3 regions of the Allobosea sp. UC22_33 genome follow, and region 2 is predicted to be linked to each of the others. Evidence: riboswitches for the same ligand, from Rfam matches in the RefSeq annotation. Region 2 holds a riboswitch; each other region holds the start of a gene.
What was found. Region 2 has a riboswitch for cobalamin ahead of ACFJGT_RS06820 (ABC transporter substrate-binding protein). Riboswitches for the same ligand answer to the same signal wherever they lie in the genome.
Positions count from the first base shown of each region.

Region 1: linked by a shared signal. The riboswitch ahead of ACFJGT_RS01135 (CbtB domain-containing protein) and the one ahead of ACFJGT_RS06820 (ABC transporter substrate-binding protein) in region 2 are both predicted to bind cobalamin.
Region 3: linked by a shared signal. The riboswitch ahead of ACFJGT_RS00525 (TonB-dependent receptor plug domain-containing protein) and the one ahead of ACFJGT_RS06820 (ABC transporter substrate-binding protein) in region 2 are both predicted to bind cobalamin.

Region 1 covers NZ_CP170556.1:233,702-239,423, reverse strand. The annotation lists gene ACFJGT_RS01150 (MgtC/SapB family protein) at 1-304, opposite strand, end outside; gene cobO (cob(I)yrinic acid a,c-diamide adenosyltransferase) at 332-940, opposite strand; gene cobU (bifunctional adenosylcobinamide kinase/adenosylcobinamide-phosphate guanylyltransferase) at 954-1,460, opposite strand; cobalamin riboswitch at 1,584-1,785, shown strand; gene ACFJGT_RS01135 (CbtB domain-containing protein) at 1,822-1,998, shown strand; gene ACFJGT_RS01130 (CbtA family protein) at 2,011-2,751, shown strand; gene ACFJGT_RS01125 (DUF1636 domain-containing protein) at 2,760-3,149, shown strand; gene cobW (cobalamin biosynthesis protein CobW) at 3,154-4,209, shown strand; gene cobN (cobaltochelatase subunit CobN) at 4,219-5,722, shown strand, end outside.
Region 2 covers NZ_CP170556.1:1,430,561-1,436,282, reverse strand. The annotation lists gene ACFJGT_RS06830 (ABC transporter ATP-binding protein) at 1-715, opposite strand, end outside; gene ACFJGT_RS06825 (FecCD family ABC transporter permease) at 726-1,769, opposite strand; gene ACFJGT_RS06820 (ABC transporter substrate-binding protein) at 1,766-2,803, opposite strand; cobalamin riboswitch at 3,018-3,230, opposite strand; gene ACFJGT_RS06815 (mandelate racemase/muconate lactonizing enzyme family protein) at 3,266-4,444, opposite strand; gene ACFJGT_RS06810 (M81 family metallopeptidase) at 4,456-5,722, opposite strand, start outside.
Region 3 covers NZ_CP170556.1:106,705-112,426, reverse strand. The annotation lists gene ACFJGT_RS00530 (TonB-dependent receptor plug domain-containing protein) at 1-1,475, opposite strand, end outside; gene ACFJGT_RS00525 (TonB-dependent receptor plug domain-containing protein) at 1,462-1,827, opposite strand; cobalamin riboswitch at 1,949-2,148, opposite strand; gene ACFJGT_RS00520 (GntR family transcriptional regulator) at 2,266-2,982, shown strand; gene ACFJGT_RS00515 (tripartite tricarboxylate transporter permease) at 2,989-4,509, opposite strand; gene ACFJGT_RS00510 (tripartite tricarboxylate transporter TctB family protein) at 4,513-5,007, opposite strand; gene ACFJGT_RS00505 (Bug family tripartite tricarboxylate transporter substrate binding protein) at 5,078-5,722, opposite strand, start outside.

The DNA of each region.
Region 1 (5,722 bases), 1.2 Mb from region 2:
CCAGGAAGCCGATCCCGGTCAACACGCCCTGGACGACGCGGCTGGCGGCGTCAGATTCGTTCGGTTCGCTGAAGATCGTCGCCGCGGCGGCCGTGCCAAGCCCGACCAGACCGAAGGTGCGGATCCCGGCCGCACGCTGCTTGTTGGTCCGTTCCCAGCCGACGACGATGCCGGCCGCCATCCCGGCCAGCAGCCTGAGCAGCAGATCCAGCTCTCCCCACAGAAAACCACTCATGGCCCACCCCCGAAAACGATGATCGAGGGCATGAACGCGCGAGGGCCGTTCGCGTTCGTTCTGCGGCAAAGGACCGGCAGCCGGCGAGGCAGCCTGCTAGAACTCGATCCCCAGCTGCGCCTTCACGCCGGCCGCAAAGTGATGCTTCACCAGCGTCATCTCGGTGACGAGATCGGCCGCCTCGATCAGCTCCGGCTTGGCATTGCGGCCCGTGACCACGACGTGCAGGTCAGGCCTGCGGGCAGACAGTGTCGCGACGACCTCCGCGAGCGGCAGGTAATCGTAGCGCAGGGCGATGTTGAGCTCGTCCAGCACCAGCAATCTGATCTCCGGATCGGCCATCAGCTCCCTGGCCTTGGCGAAGGCGCGCTCGGCGGCGGCGATGTCGCGGGCCTTGTCCTGCGTCTCCCAGGTGAAGCCCTCGCCCATGCTGTGCCAGCTCACCTGATCGCCAAAGGCTTCGAGCGCCCGACGCTCGCCGGTCGACCAGGCGCCCTTGATGAACTGCACCACGCCGATGCGCCAGCCATGGCCGAGCGCGCGCAGGATCAGCCCGAAAGCCGCGGTCGACTTGCCCTTGCCGGGGCCGGTATTGACGATGAGAAGGCCCTTCTCGACCGTCTTGGAGGCGACCTCGGCGTCCTGCACCGCCTTGCGCTTCTCCATCTTCGCCTTGTGGCGGGCGGCGTCATCGGTATCGGTCATCACTTCGCTCGTGTCACTTCACCTGCATCGGCAATCCGGCGACCATGAAGACCACGCGGCCGGCGCGCGCGGCAAGCGCCTGATGCAATCGTCCAGCCTCGTCGCGGAAGCGGCGGGCGAGCGCATTATCCGGCACGATGCCGAGGCCGACCTCGTTGCCGACCAGCACGAGCGGGCCAAAAACCCGCTCACAGGTAGAGATGAGAGCCGTCGTGGCAGCGACGGTGTCGCGCTCGGCCAGGATGAGGTTGGTCAGCCAAAGCGTCAGGCAATCGACGAGAACCGGCCGACCGGCGGGCATCGCAGCGATCGCCTCGGGAAGGTCGAGCGGAGCATCGACCGTATCCCAGCCGGACGGCCTGCGCGCGCGGTGCGTGGCGATCCGCTCCCGCATCTCGTCGTCATAGGCCTGAGCGGTGGCGATATAGGCCCAGGGCGCGGGCAGCGTTTCGATCAGCCCTTCGGCATAGCGGCTCTTGCCCGAGCGCGCGCCGCCCAGGACGAGGGTGAGATGACGCATTTCCCGAGGCATACCATTCGCCATGTTCCCGAGCCCCATCGCGCGAAACGCCGCTACGCGGCTCTCCGAGATCAAGGTTCGCAAGGAGTGGAGCGTCTGCATTGCACAGCAGCACGACGAAGGCTAATGATCGTCGCTGACGGTGCCTCCGCGAGGAGGTGAAAAGGGAACGCGGTGCGGGCTTGCTTTGCCCAATGCCGCGGCTGCCCCCGCAACTGTAAGCGGATGTCCTTCGCCATCGGCCACTGGAGCGCTCGCTCCGGGAAGGCGGCAAAGGGCGCGAAGTCCGCGAGCCAGGAGACCTGCCGTCGACCCGCAGAGATCCAACCGGCTGCCGGCGGGGCGGCCACGGAGAACGCATATGAACACCGTTTCGGTTTCCACCCCCAAACTCAGCGTTTCGGAACGCGTCAAGGCGGTTACCGCCGCGCTCGTGATCGGCATCGCGCTGATCTACACGACCGGCTTCGCGGCCTCGACCGACGTCCACAACGCCGCGCACGATACCCGCCACGGCCTCGCCTTTCCCTGCCACTGAGGGAAAGCACCCATGGTCACGCGTGTTCTCACGGTCAGCATTCTGGCCGGGCTTCTGGCTGGCTTGATCGTCGCCGCCCTGCAGAATGTCACCACCACCCCGCTGATCCTCAAGGCCGAGACCTATGAGGCGGCGCTCGCGCTGAAAGCGCCGACGCTCGCCGCCTTCGACGGCGAGGCGAAACTCATCCTGGCGCATGGCCCGGCCGGCGATGCGCCCGGCCACGACCATGCCGAATGGAAGCCGCAGGATGGCCTCCAGCGGACGCTCTTCACCAGCGCCGTGACGATCGCGACCGCGATCGGCTTCGCAGGCTTGCTGCTCGCCGGCATGATCGCGGCCGGTGACAGGATCGACCAGCGCAGCGCGCTCGTCTGGGGTGCCTGCGGCTTTCTCGCGCTCGGGCTCGCGCCGGCGATGGGACTGGCTCCCGAACTGCCGGGCGCTGCCTCCGCTGCATTGGAGCAGCGCCAGCTCTGGTGGCTCTGGACCGCCATCGCCACCGCGATCGGACTGTTCCTGTTCCTGCGCTTCGAGCAGCCCTGGCTCAAGCTTGTGGCCATCGTCCTGATCCTGCTGCCGCATGTCGTCGGCGCCCCGCACCCGGCCGCGCCGGAGAGCAAGGTTCCGGCCGAGGTCGCCGCGCATTTCGCGTCGCTCTCGCTCGGCATCCAGGCCGCGCTCTGGCTCGCCACTGCCTTCATGGTCGGCGTGCTCTGGCCCTGGGCGAGCCGCCGGGCCGCTGAAGCCTGAGGCAAGCCATGTCCGAGGGCGACCTCACCATCCATGTCTGCACGGCCTGCCGCCGCGCCCGCGCCGATCTCCCGGAGGGTTACGACCAACCGGGACTGGCGCTGGCCGAGCGCCTCGCCGCGCAGCTCGCAGCCAAGGGCAGCACGATCCCCGTGCTGCCCGTCGAATGCCTCGCCGTCTGCAAGCGGCCCTGCACCATCGCGCTAAGCGCCGATGGCAAATGGACCTATCTGATCGGCGATCTCGACACCGACACCCATCTCGACGAGATCGTCGGCGCGGCGGAGGCCTATGCCGCCAGCGCCAACGGCATCGTTCCCTGGAAAGAGCGGCCCCAGTCCTTCCGCAAGGGCGTGGTCGCGCGCGTGCCGCCTTTGCCGGCGCGCCAGCAAGGATGACATCATGAACGCTCCGCAGAATACGAACCTGGGCAAGGTCCCTTGCACGATCATCACCGGCTTCCTCGGCGCCGGGAAGACGACGCTGGTGCGCCATCTCCTCGAGAACGCGCAGGGCAAGAAGCTCGCCGTGCTCGTCAACGAGTTCGGCGATCTCGGCTTCGACGGCGAATTCCTGAAGGGCTGCGGCATCGCCGGCTGCAGCGACGAGGACGTGGTCGAGCTGCCGAACGGCTGCATCTGCTGCACCGTCGCCGATGATTTCGTGCCGGCGCTGGAAAAGCTGCTCAACCGGCCGAACCCGCCCGAGCACATCCTGATCGAGACCTCCGGCCTCGCCCTGCCGAAGCCGCTGGTCCAGGCCTTCAACTGGCCGGCGATCCGCTCGCGGGTCACCGTCGACGGCGTCATCGCGGTGGTCGACGGCCCGGCGGTGGCCGAGGGCCAGTTCGCCGATGATCCCGAGGCGCTTGCCGCGCAGAAGGCTGCCGACGCCTCGGTCGATCACGACAACCCGCTGGAAGAGGTGTTTGAGGACCAGATCCTCTGCGCCGACCTGATCCTGCTCAACAAGAGCGATCTCGTCGACGAGGCCGGCCGCGCCCGCGTCAAGGCCGAGATCGCCGAGCATCTGCCCAAGGCGATCAAGATCGTCGAGACCTCCCATGGCAAGGTCGAGCCGGCGCTGATCGTCGGCCTCGGTGCCGCTGCCGAGAGCGATCTCGCCGCCCGCCCCTCGCATCACGGCGAGGGCGAGCATGACCACGACCATGACGATTTCGACTCGGTCGCCGTCCCGCTCCCGGCCGGCTTGTCACCCGAGGAGCTCACGGCGCGCGTCGCCAGGGCGGCCGAGGCCGAGGGCGTGCTGCGGCTGAAGGGCTTCACCGCCGTGCCGGGCAAGCCGATGCGGCTCGTCGTGCAGGGCGTGGGCCGGCGCGTCGGCCATCACTTCGACCGGGCCTGGGGCGCGAGCGAAGCGCGCGACGGGCGCCTCACCGTGATCGGCCTCAAGGGCTTCGATCTCAAGGCCGTGGAAGCGGCTCTCGCGGGGGCGTAACATCGGCCGATGCACCTTCTCCCAACCAGCGAGATCAGGCTCGACGACGGCGAAGACGCAGTCGATCTCGCCCTGCCGCCGGGAGATGTGCTCGTCCTGTCCTTCACCGACAGCGACCTTTCGGCGCTGGCGGCGGCGGCCCGTACGCATGCGGAACCTTTGTCGTCATGGTCGGGCGCGTCCCGACCATCCACGTCTCCTTTCGGCGAGGACGATGCTCAAGGCGTGGATGCTCGCCACAAGGGCGAGCATGACGGACGAAGCCTATCCGTCCGCCTCGCGCCGCTCCGACGCTTGAAGCACCCGCTCTCGGTCGATTTCCTGATCGAGAAGACGGCGGCGCAATGCCGCTTCGTGCTGCTGCGCTGCCTCGGCGGGCTCGACTATTGGCGCTATGGCATTGAGCAGTTCGGCATCGCCTGTCGCGAGCGGGGCATTCCGCTCGCGATCCTGCCCGGCGACGAGCGCGACGATCCCCGGCTCGGCGAGCATGCCACGGTGCCGGCTGAATTCGCGGACGAGCTGCTGGCCTATTTTCAGGCCGGTGGCGGCGCCGAGAACATGCGGCGATTGCTGGGGCGGATAAGGCTTTATCTGACAGAGATTCAACCCTCATCCGACCCGGCTTCGCCGGGCCACCTTCTCCCCCAAGGGGAGAAGAACGAAGCGGGTCGCTTTGCTCCCCTCCCACTCCCATCATTCTTCGCGCTCGGCCCCAGCGACACTCCCCTGCCCTGGCGCGAGGCGCTCGCCGCACTGCCCCCCGACAAGCCGCTCGTCCCGATCCTGCTTTATCGCTCCGGCGTCGCGGCTGGCGACACCGCCATGGGCGAAGCCATCGCGACCACGCTCGCATCGCGCGGCCTCGCCGCGCTCCCGCTCGCGTTGACCAGCCTCAAGGACCCCGCCGTTACGGCCGAGCTCGCCGCGCTGATCGCGACACGCAAGCCGGCGCTGATCGTCACCACCACCGCCTTCTCCGCCCGCGAAGGCGGTGATTTCGTGCTCGACGGCGCCGATTGCCCGATCCTGCAAGCCGTGCCGGTCGGCAGCCCACGCGAGGCCTGGGAAGCCTCGCCGCGCGGCCTCTCCGCCGCCGATCTCGCGATGCAGGTCGCCCTGCCGGAATTCGATGGACGGATCGGCGCCGTTCCCGTGGCTTTTAAGGCGGACGAGACCGATCCGGCTACCGGCCTTTCCCTACGTCGACTGGTGCCCAACCCCGAGGGGATCAATGCGCTCGCCGACCTGACGGAGGGCTGGATCACGCTCGCGCGGAAGCCCGTGGCCGAGCGAAAACTGGCGCTGGTGATGTCGGATTATCCCGCCCGTGGCGGTCGCGCCGGCTTCGCCGTCGGGCTCGATACGCCGGCGAGCGTGACGGCGATCCGCGCATTGCTGGCGGAGGCGGGGTATGAGGTCCGCGCCTCCACCGACACCTTCTCGCCGGTCATCCCGGGCGACCAAAGGGAGACCCGGGATCCATGCCTGAACCTTTCCGAGCGGCGTTCCG
Region 2 (5,722 bases):
GGATCGAGACCGCGACGCCGAAGATGCGCTGGATCGCCTCTGCCGTCAGCACCTCTTCCGGCGCGCCGGCCGCCTGCAGGCGCCCGTCATGCAGCAAGGCGATCTCGTCGCAGAACATGGCGGCGAGGTTCAGATCGTGCAGCGCCATGATGCAGGTGATGCCGAGGCGGCGGACCAGGCTGAGGATCGAGAGCTGGTGCTGGATGTCGAGATGATTGGTCGGCTCGTCCAGGATCAGCTCGCTCGGCTCCTGCGCCAGCGCACGGGCGATATGGACGCGCTGACGCTCTCCGCCTGAGAGCGTGTGCCAGAATTGATCGTGCCGCTCGGTGAGCCCGACCCGCGCCAGCGCCTCGTTGACGGCGGCCTCGTCGGCATCGTTCCAGGAGGCGAGCGCAGCACGATGCGGCGTGCGGCCGAGGCGAACGACATCGCAGACGGAGAGCTGGATCTCGGTCGTCGCCTGCTGCTCGACGAAGGCGAGGCGGCGGGCGAGATCGCGACGCGGTACGGCGGCGATGTCGTTGCCATCGAGCGTGACGACGCCGCTCGCGACATTGCGCAGGCGGCAGAGCAACCGGAGCAGGCTCGATTTGCCCGAGCCGTTCGGGCCGATCAGGCCGAGTACGCGACCGGGCGCCGCTTCCAGCGTCACGCCATCGACGATCATCCGGCCGCCGACACCCCAGCGGACCTCGCGGGTCGCGAGCGTCATGCCGGCCTCCTCATTGCGGTCTCCTGGCTCTGTAGAGGATCAGCGCGAAGACGGGGGCACCGAACAGGGCCGTCACCACGCCGATGGGCAGGATCTGCTGGGGGATCAGGACGCGGGAGAGGATATCCGCGAGGATCATGAAGATCGCGCCGATGACGAGGCAAGCCGGCAGCAGGCGGGCATGGCCCGAGCCGACGAGGAAGCGCGCGGCATGGGGAATGATCAGCCCGACGAAGCCGACCGTGCCGACGATCGAGACCATCACCGCCGTCATCACGGCCGTCGTGGCGAAGAGCACGACCTTCACCCGCGTCACCGCGACGCCGAGCGAGGCCGCGGCATCGACGCCGAAGGCGAAGGCGTCGAGCACCTTGGCGTGCAGCATGCAGATGCCGAAGCCGATGAAGGCGACCGGTGCCGCCATCCAGATGTCAGGCCAGCGCACGCCGCCGAAATTGCCGAGCAGCCAGAACATGACGCCCCGCGCCTGCTCGGCGCTGGCGAGCGTCGTCACGATCGTCGCCGTCGCGGCATTGAAGAGCTGGGAGGTGGCGACGCCAGCGAGGATGACGCGGTCGCTCGCGCCCCCTGCCCCCGCTGCCAAGAGCGCGACGACGACGAGCGCGGCGCAGGAGCCGATGAAGGCGCCGGCCGAGAGCGAGAGCACGGCACCGCCGATGCTGATTCCGAGAATGAGCACCGCCACGGCGCCGGTCGAGGCACCCGCCGAGATGCCGAGGATATAGGGCTCGGCCAGCGGATTGCGCAGCAGCGCCTGCAGGATCGCGCCCGACAGGGCGAGCGCGCCGCCGCATAAGCCTGCCATCAGCGCGCGGCTCAGGCGATAATCGAAGATCACGCCTTGCTGGATCGCGCTGACAGGGAAGTCGAGATCGAACAGCCCGTTGCCGAGCGCCTTCAGGGCCGTGTCGAGCGGGATGCGCATCTCGCCGATCGTCACCGCCAGCGCGACCGAGAAGGTCAGCGCCAGCAGCGAGGCCAGCGCGATGCCGATCCGCGCCGGCCAGTTCGGCCCATGGGCGGCGTGGCTCAACGCGAGATCCCGAAGCCGGCGATCGCCTTGGCGAGCGTCTCGATGCCGTCGACCGTGTCGAGCCCGGCGCGGGTCGCGCCGACATCCATGATGACGATGCGGCCATTCTTCACGGCGTCGAGCTTGCTGGCGACCGGGTCGGTCTTCAGGAACTCCAGCTTCTTCTCGATATCGTCGGCCGGGAAGCGGCGGCGATCCATCTTCACGGTGACGATCACGGCCGGATTGGCGGCGGCGATGCTTTCCCAGCCCACCAGCGGCCATTCCTCGTTGGTCGCGATGATGTTGCGGGCGCCGAGCTTCGACAGGATATAGGCGGGCACGCCGTTCTTGCCGGCCATGAAACCGTCGCCCTTGATGTCCTTGCTGGAGAACCAGACGACGACCGGCACGTCCTGCGCCTTCAGCTTGGCGACCTGCCCGACCGCCTTGTCCTCGCGCGCCTTGAGCTCTGCGATAAGCTTGTCGGCCCGGTCGGCGACATCGAAGATTTCGCCGAACTCGCGGATGTTGCGATAGACCAGCTCCATCGTGAACATCTGCGTGCGCACGCCGTCGCCGGCGCCGGAATTATCCTTGCCGACGCAATCGGTCGGCGAAACGTAACTCGGCACCTTCACCTTGGCGAACTGGTCGCGCTTGCCGACGATGCCGTTGGGCCCGACATGCCATTCGAACATCGCGGTGACGAGATCGGGCTCCTGCGCCAGCACGGCCTCGAAGCTCGGATCGTTGTCGGCGAGGCGCTTCACCTTGGCATTGACCGCCTCATAGGGCTTGGCCACCGGCGAAAACCAGACCGCCGTGCCGACGACGCGGTCGCCGAGGCCGAGCGCATAGAGAATTTCGGTCTGCGTCTGGCCGATCGCGACAACGCGCTTGGGCGCGGCGTTGAAGGTGATCGTTTCGCGGCAATTCTCCAGCGTCAGCGGATATTTGGTCGGCGCCGCGCTGGCCGTGCCTGCGGCGAGAGCTCCGAACAGCGCGGCGGCCGAGAGGCGGAACAGGTGATTCAACGGGCGCGCAGCCGGCATCGAGGCTATCCGAAATGTAACAATGTTGCATTTCTGATAGAGTGCGCGGCAGGCAGCCGTCAAGCCGCGCTGAGCGGCCTGAGTGGTGGTCTTCGTGAACATGAGTTTCATCGCTCCCCGAGATGACGGCCGGGGCAGCTTTGGGCATGTGGGGCGGGAGGCTGGCCGCAAGGGTCGCCATCGACACACAGGCTTCGGAACACCCCGTCCGAAAGACGTCTTCAACGACCGGGGCAGGTCTCCTGGCTCGCGGGTCGATGCCTGTTCCGCCCGGCCTTCCCGGCGCGTCTGGCGCCAGTGGACGATGGGTGGAGAGCTCGCCGCTTACAGTTGCGGGGGCAGCCTCGGCATTTGCGCGTGGCGCGCAGCACCGAATTCCCTCTTAGCTCCGGGAGCAACCCGGAGAACCTCGATCGGCGCCCACCCTATAAGGGTGCGGCGCTGCGTCAAGCGGACATCGTGTCAGAGGCTCGGCGTGCTGTAGAGCCGCTTGCCGCCCACGGATATCTCGACCTCCTGAAGGTAGCCGCGCAATGCGGTCGTCGCGACCTCGATGCCGAGGCCGGGCGCATCGGGGGCGGCGACCTGCCCGTTCGCGTCGCGCTCCAGATGGTTGGCGGAGATCGCGGTCGCGAGCGGCTTCGGCATCGCCGGATATTCGCAGATCTCGTGATCGGCCAGGCCGGCATAGGGCTGGAGCGAGGCCGAGAGCGCCAGATGCGAGGTGAAGGTGTGGTTGACGAAGGTCACGCCCTTGGCGACCGCATAATCCGCCACCGCCTTGGACGGGCCGATGCCGCCGATCCGGCCGCAATCGATCTGGACATAGCCGATGCCGCCATAATCGATGAGCTGTCGGGCCATCGACTCGTTATGGGCGCCCTCCCCGCCGGCCAAACGGACCTTGGGGCTGCGCTTCGCGAGGGCGCCATAGGCTTCGAGCGCGCTGGCGTGGAAGGGCTCCTCGAACCAGAGCGCGTTGGCCTTCTCCATCGCCGGCAAGCGGGCGGCGGCGCGCGCGACATCCTCGATGAAGATCTGTCCGGTATCGACCAGCAGGATGCCGTCCTGCCCCAACCCCTCGCGGGCTGCGACGAAATGCTCGGCATCGGCCTCGACGCTGCCGCGCCCGATCGGCCCCCAGCCAAACTTGGCGGCGCGGAAGCTGCGCTTCCGCGCATCGCGGGCGCGTTCGAGGGTCTCCTGCGCCGTGTCGCCGAAGAGGACCGAGGCATAGGGCGTCTTGGGGTGGCTTTTCGCGTATCCGAGCAGGCGCCAGACCGGCTCGGAGCGCATCTTGCCGAGGATGTCCCAGAGCGCCATCTCGACGCCGGAGAAGGTATGCGGCGCCTGCAGCAGGTCCATCGAGTTATAGGCGACGGCCGCCGCGATGCGGGCGATGTCCTCCGGGCTCTCCAGATTCTGGCCGAGCACGGAATCGGCCACCGGCCGGCAGACGCCATGCGACATCGGGCAGATGAAGGCGGCGATGGAGGGCAATGGCGCCGCCTCGCATTCGCCCCAGCCGACATGGCCGCCGGCGGCGACCCTGACCAGAAGCGCATCCTGGCTGCCATCGGCCTCGTCAGTGACGACGGGCATGGCGAGATAGAAGAAATCGACGGCCTCGATCCTGGGCACGGGTCCTCTCCTCACAGTTCGTAGATCGTGGCGCGGGGCGCGAAGGTGACGCCCTCGTCGAGCGGGTAGATCGGCCGGGCGCAGATGGTGTGGCCGAGGCTCTTCAGGTTGGCGGATGTCGCGCCGGGCGCGTCGATGTTGAAATTCCGCGCGCACCACTGGTCGAACATGCGGAATTCGGTGTGGGGCGACTTCACCACGATCAGGTCGAAATCGGTCGGGTCGATACCGTTGGCGTAGTACATCGCGCGGTCGAACAGGCTGACCGACCGGCTCATCACGACGACGGTGACATTGTCCCAGGTCAGCACGGCGGTCGGCCCGGCACTGAGCGGTGCCTTCATCGTCTCCAGCGCGGCTTCGCCATCGGAGAGCAGCTTGACCTTGGCTTTCACCGGCATCGGTGGGAAGCGCGCGGGATCGATCGAGCCGCCGAGCGCGACCTCGATCGTGGCGCCGACGCCGGCCTTGTGGGCGGCTGCCGCTGCCGGCGCATCGACGATCTGGGCCAGCACGCGCTTGCCATAGCCGGCCTCGCGCAAAGCGGCGAGGATGGCGTTGCTGTCGCCCGAGGCGCCGGAGGAGGTCGCGTCGGCGGCATCGGTGAAGATCACCGGGCCGTCGATGCTGCGGGCCTGGGCGATGGCGCGGTCAAGCGGGACGAGCTTGCCTTGCATGCGGAAGCGCAAGGGCCAGAACTCCTCGGCGAGCCGGACCGCCTCGCGCTCGGCCGTCTCCCTGTCGCCATCGGTGAGGATCAGCACCTGCGAGCAGAGCTCGGGCACGTCGGTGAAGGGGTTGCCGATCATGATGCCGGCCGCGAGCGCCCGCCCCTCCTCCTCCAGCCGGCGGCATTCGGCGAGAAGCTCGCCATAGCAGCCGGTCTTGGTGATGAGCTCGTCGCCGCGCACCAGGGCCGGGATGACGACGCGGGCGGCGACGGGCCGGATACCGCCGGCCATCAGCTTCAGCAGCAGTTCGGCGGCGCGGCGGCCGGTATCGGCGAAATCGACATGGGGGTAAGTCCAGTAGATCGCGAAGCCGTCCACGTTGCGCAGCATCCGGTCGGTCAGGATGCCGTGCAGGTCGAGCGAGATGACGATCGGCATGTCCGGGCCGACGCGCTGGCGCAGCTTCTCCAGCAGGTAGCCTTCGGGGTCGAGTTCGCCATCGGCACCCATCGCGCCATGGAGCGAGACATAGATGCCGTCGATGCGGTCGAGCTTCGCGAAGATGGCAGTGAGGATTTCCTCGGAGAGCTTCTCCCAGCCTGTGGCC
Region 3 (5,722 bases), 1.3 Mb from region 2:
TCGGTCGCCTTGTATTCGGCGGCGAGATTGACCAGCGTCGCGCCCTTCGCCCGCATGCGCGGGACCGAGAAGTCGCGGTTGCCGTCGACCCATGAACCGATATGGATCAGCGTCGCCGAGAGGCTGAGCTTGTCGGTCGGCGTCCAGGTCGCGGTCATGCTCGCCTTGTGGCGCGGCCGGCGCAGCAGTTCCTGCCTGGCGACCTCGTCCTTGGCGAGGGTGAAGGTGTAGTCGGCGCGGATGCGGAACTGCGGCGAGATTTCCAGCGCGGCGAAGGCTTCGACGCCCTTCGTCCTGGCCTTGCCGATATTGGCGTAGGAATCGCGCCTGGTGTTGGTGACGATCAGGTTCTCGATATCGTTCTGGAACCATGTCGCGCCGAGTTGCAGGCGCTTGTCGAAGAGCGGCTGCTCGAAGCCGAGATCCCAGCCGCGGCTTTCCTCGGGCTTCAGGTTCGGGTTGCCGAAGAAGTTGTAGCCGGGGCGGTAGTCGATGAAGAGTTCGCTCAGCGTCGGCGCCTTGAAGCCGGTGCCGTAGCTCGCCTTCAGCTTGGTCTGCGTGCCGGGAATGATGACGGCCGGCGCGACGCGGTAGGTCGTGTGGCCGCCATAGCTGTCGTCATGGTCGTGGCGAATATTGGCCGCCAGGAAATAGCGATCCTCGATATTGCCCTGGTATTCGAGATAGGCGGCCTTGTTGCCGTTCGAGGCGATCAGGCTCGTGGTGTCGAGCCGCTCGCGCTCATATTGCAGGCCCGCGATCAGGTTGTGGCCCTTGGTGATCTCGAGATTGCCGCGCCAGTCGAGCTTGGTGCGCTCGCCGAGGCTCTGGTTGGGCAGGCCGAGCAGGCCGGTTACCGCGGACGCCGAGCGCGTTCCCCTGTCCTGCCGCGAATAGGAGACGCCGAAGGTATTGACGAAGCGCCCACTAAGCGGGTCCCAGACCACTTCGCCACGGGTGAAGGCCTGCGCATAGTTTTGCAGGGAGCGATAGGGCGAGGGCTTGCTCGGGAAGCCGGTATCGCCGGTATAGCGCAGCTGGCCGTCCTGGTAGCGACCGACCCAGTTCAGCGTCAGCGTGTCCGTCAGCGCGAAGCCGAGGCGCCCCGAATAGCTGTAATTGTCGAAGATGTTCGGATTGATCCGGCGGCCGGGCGGCACGAGGTTCGGCGGCGTCACCTCGGTTCCGTCGGCCCGGAAATGGCTGGCGTTGAAGGCATAGTTGAAGCGCGCATCGCCCCCGCTGAAGCCGGCGGACTGGCTGAATGTGCCATGCGAGCCCGCCTCGACGCGCGCCGTCATCTTCGGCGGGCCTTCGCCGCGCTTCGTGGTCACCGAGATGACCCCGCCGATCGCATTGGCGCCGTAGAGGCCGCTCTGCGGGCCCCGCAGCACCTCGATGCGTTCGATATCCTCGGTCAGCATCGAGCCGAAATCGAAGGCACGGTTCGGCGCCGAGGGATCATTGGCCTCGATGCCGTCGATCAGAATTCTTGACGTGGTTGGAGTTGGTGCCGCGCATGAAGACCGAGGTCAGGCCGCCCGGCCCGCCGGTCTGCACGATGTTGAGGCCGGGCACGGCGGCCAGCGCCTGCGGCAGAGTGCGGCGCTGCTGCTGCTCGATCTCCTTCGCGGTGATCACCGTGACGGAACTGGCGATCTCGCGCGCCGGGGTCGGCGTTCCCGTGGCGCTGACGACGATCTCGTCGAGCGCCACGGTGGCGGGCGCGTTCTGGGCAAAAGCCGGGCCAGCGGAGGCCAGGATGGCAAGGCAGGAAGCGGACAACAGCAGGCGGCCGCATCCGGCGGCCGGGGAGAAAACGTTCACGATGGAGACCTCGGGCGTTGACGTCAGTGGCACGTCACCGCGAACGCGATCTCCCATCAGCCGCTCGAAAGACGGCGAACAGTCGAATCCGCGATCGGCGCACCCCGGCCGAACGTGTCCGCGTGTGACCACGGCTGACGGCAGGTCTCCTGGCTCGCGGGTCTGTGCCTTTCACCGCCTTCCCAGGTCCGAGGCCCCAGTGGCGTATGGCGAAAGGCTCGCCGCTTACAGTTGCGGGGGCAGCCGCGGCATGGGGTGGCTCGCCACCCGCACCGCGTTCCCTTTTGATCCCGTGAGGGAACCGTCGGTTTCCCGAGTAGGGCGAAAAAGTGGCGACGTCAAACGGCTGCCGTATCGCGATCGCGGCCATGAACAGGCTCGGCAATCGCGGCGGCTGCGCTATACTCCGTCGATCAGAAGCAGATAGGCACCCGCTCGATGCTGGCCGAGACTTTGCCCCCCGCGAGCGTGGGCGTCACCGTCAAACTCTACGATGATCTCTCCTTCGCCATCGTCTCCGGAGAGATCGCGCCCGGCGCCAAGTTGAGCGAGCCTGCGATCGCGCGCCGTTTCGGCGTCAGCCGCGCGCCGGTGCGCGAGGCGATCCGGCGTCTGCAGGAGCGTGGGCTCGTCACCTACGTCGCCAACCAGGGCGCCCGCGTCGCCGAGCCGAGCGCGGCCGAGTTCCTCGCCCTGCTCGACGTGCGCGAGGCGACCGAGGGCATGGCCGCCCGCCTCGCGGCCGAAAGCATGAGCGAGGCCGAGATCGCGGCGCTGGACGCGCTGGTCCGGGGCCATCGCGGCGAGATCGAGCGCAATCCGATGGGCGCCTATCTCCAGGACGAGCCCGAGGCGGATTTCCACCGCCGCATTGCCAAGGGCAGCGGCAACCCGATCCTGGCCGAACTGCTCTGCGAGCAGTTCTATCCGCGCCTGCGTCTGTGCCGGCGCCTGCACTCCACCGTGCCGGGGCGAGGCCGCGAGGCCTGGGGCGAGCATATGCGGATCACCGAAGCGATCAGCCATCGCGATGGCGAACTCGCCGAGATTTTGATGCGCCGTCATATCCGTGCGGCGCGCACCGCCTTGCAGGCTGCGCTCTCCGCAAGCGAGAGCGCCCAGCCGGGCAAGCGGCGGAGCGGTGGGAAGCGCTGACCCGGTTCAGCCGGCAGCAGCGGCCGATTGCCCCACGGCCTCGGCGCGACGGCGACGGTAGGCGAGCAAAGGCGGCACGATCAGGACCAGCGCCGCAATCGCGAGCAGCGTCGCCGCGATCGGCGTGCCGACCAGCACGCTCCAGTCGCCCTGGCTGACGGCGAGCGCGCGCCGAAGCTGGATTTCCGCCTGCGGGCCGAGAATCAGCCCGATCAGGGCCGGCGCGATCGGGAAGTCGTGGACCCGCGCGACATAGCCGACGAGGCCGAGGCCGCCCATCAGCGCAAGGTCCATCCAGGAGGTCGAGAGGCCCCAGACGCCGACCATCGCGAAGACGACGATGCCGCCATAGATGTAGTGCCGGGGGATCAGCAGCAGCCTGACCCAGATGCCGACCAGCGGCAGGTTGAGGATCAGCAGGATGACGTTGCCGATATAGAGCGAGGCAATCAGGCCCCAGAGTAGGTCGGGATTGGTCGCGAAGAGCAGCGGGCCAGGCTGGAGCCCGTAATTCTGGAAGGCGGCAAGGAGCACGGCCGCCGTCGCCGTCGAGGGCAGGCCGAGCGTCAGCAGCGGCACGAGGATGCCGGCCGCCGCCGCGTTGTTGGCGGCCTCGGGCCCGGCGACGCCCTCGATCGCGCCCTGCCCGAACTCCTCCGGATGCTTGGTCAGGCGGCGCTCCAGTGCATAGGACAGGAAGGTCGGGATTTCCGTGCCGCCCGCCGGCAGCGCACCGATCGGGAAGCCGATGACGCTGCCGCGCAGCCAGGGTTTCCAGGAGCGCTTCCAGTCCTGCTTGGTCATCCAGCTGCCGCCGGAGAGCGGATTGATCGCGGCCGGCGCGGCGCTGTGCCGGCTTGCGACATAGAGGGTCTCGCCGATCGCGAAGAGCGAGACCAGAACGACGGTGAAGGAGATGCCGTCGAGCAGTTCGAGCGTGCCGAAGACCATGCGGGTCTGGCCGGTCTGGGTATCGATGCCGATCGTCCCGAGCGCGAGCCCGAAGAACAGGGCGGCGAAGCCGCGCACCATCGAGCGCCCCATCACCACGGCGACCGAGGTGAAGGACAGCATCATCAGCGCAAAATAATCCTCGGGGCCGAAGACGAAGGCGAGCTCGGCAATGGCCGGCGCGAGGAAGGTCAACGCCAGCGTGCCGATCGTGCCAGCGACGAAGGAGCCGATCGCGGCCGTCGCCAGTGCCGCGGCACCGCGACCGCGACGGGCCATGCGGTTGCCTTCGAGCGCCGTCATCACCGAGCCGCTCTCGCCCGGCGTGTTCAGCAGGATCGAGGTGGTCGAGCCGCCATAGAGCGCGCCGTAGAGGATGCCGGCGAACATGATAAAGGCGGAGGCCGGGTTGACCTGCGCGGTGACGGGCAGGAGCAGCGCGATGGTCAGCGCGGGACCGATGCCGGGCAGGACGCCGACCGCCGTGCCGAGGCCGCAGCCGATGAAGGCCCAGAACAGGTTCATCGGCTGCAAGGCAACCGCGAACCCGCCAAGCAACTGGTTCAGGATGTCCATGCTCTAGCCCAGCAGCGGAAAGAATGGGCCAAGGCTGATGCCGAGGCGGGAAAAGCCGAACCAGGCGAGGCTGGCGATCAGCGCGCCGATCGCGAGATCGAGGGCAGTCCGGCGCGAGCCGAAGGCATGGGTCACGAGCGTGAAGGCCAGCATCGCGCTGAAGGGAAAACCGAACCAGCGGATGGTCAGCAAGGGCACGCCGACGCCGGCCAGCGCCATCAGGAAGGCGGGGCGCGAGAACGGCGCCTCTTCCTCGTCCTCACTGGGTGGCGCGAGCTGTCCCTTCAGCGCCTGCACGATCAGCAGGAAGCCGAGCAGGACGAGGCCGAGCCCGACGGCGAGCACGATCGCCGCCGGCCCGACGCCGACATAGTTGGTGGTCGAGGCGATGCTGCGCGCGCCGTTGAGCCAAAGCGCGCCCATGACCATGATGGCGAGCCCGAGCCACCAGGGCCGTCCGCCGCCTGACGCTACGGAATTGGTCTTCGTCGACGACATCTGCCTTGCCCGCCCTTCGCGATGGATGGCGGGCGGCGCACTATGACGCGCCGCCCGGCTTCGACGGAGGCTATTTCAGAATGCCGACTTCCTTGAGCGCGCTGGTCCAGTTCGCTTCCTCGCTCTTGAGGAAATCGTTGAAGGCGTCGCCCGGCAGATAGGCGTCCTCCCAGCCCTGCGTCTTCAGCGTCTCCTTCCACTCCTTGGTGGCGTGGAGCTTGGCGAAGCGGTCGAGCCAGGTCTTCTTGGCGGCGTCGCTCATGCCGGGCGCGCCGACGAAGCCGCGCCAGTTGCCGACCTCGACCGGAATGCCGGCCTCCTTCAGCGTCGGAGCGTTCAGACCCTCGACCCGCGTCGGGCCGGAGGTCGCGATGATGCGGATGCGGCCGGATTCGGCGAAGGCGCGGAATTCCGAGGCGCCGGAGATCGCCGCCTTGATCTTGCCGCCGCCGAGCGCGGCCAGGATCTCGCCGCCGGAGAAGGCGACGAAGTTGATCTTGCCGACAGGCGCGCCGGCATGCTTGGCCAGCAGCGCCAGCATGACATGGTCGGCGCCGCCGGCCGAGCCGCCGCCGACGGAGAGCGCGCCGGGATCGGCCTTGAGCGCGGCGATGAAGTCCGCCGGCGTCTTGATCGGCGAGTTCGCGGGCACGGCGATGGCGTTGTACTCGTTGGTCAGGCGCAGCAGCGGCGTCGTGTCCTTGAGCGAGACCGG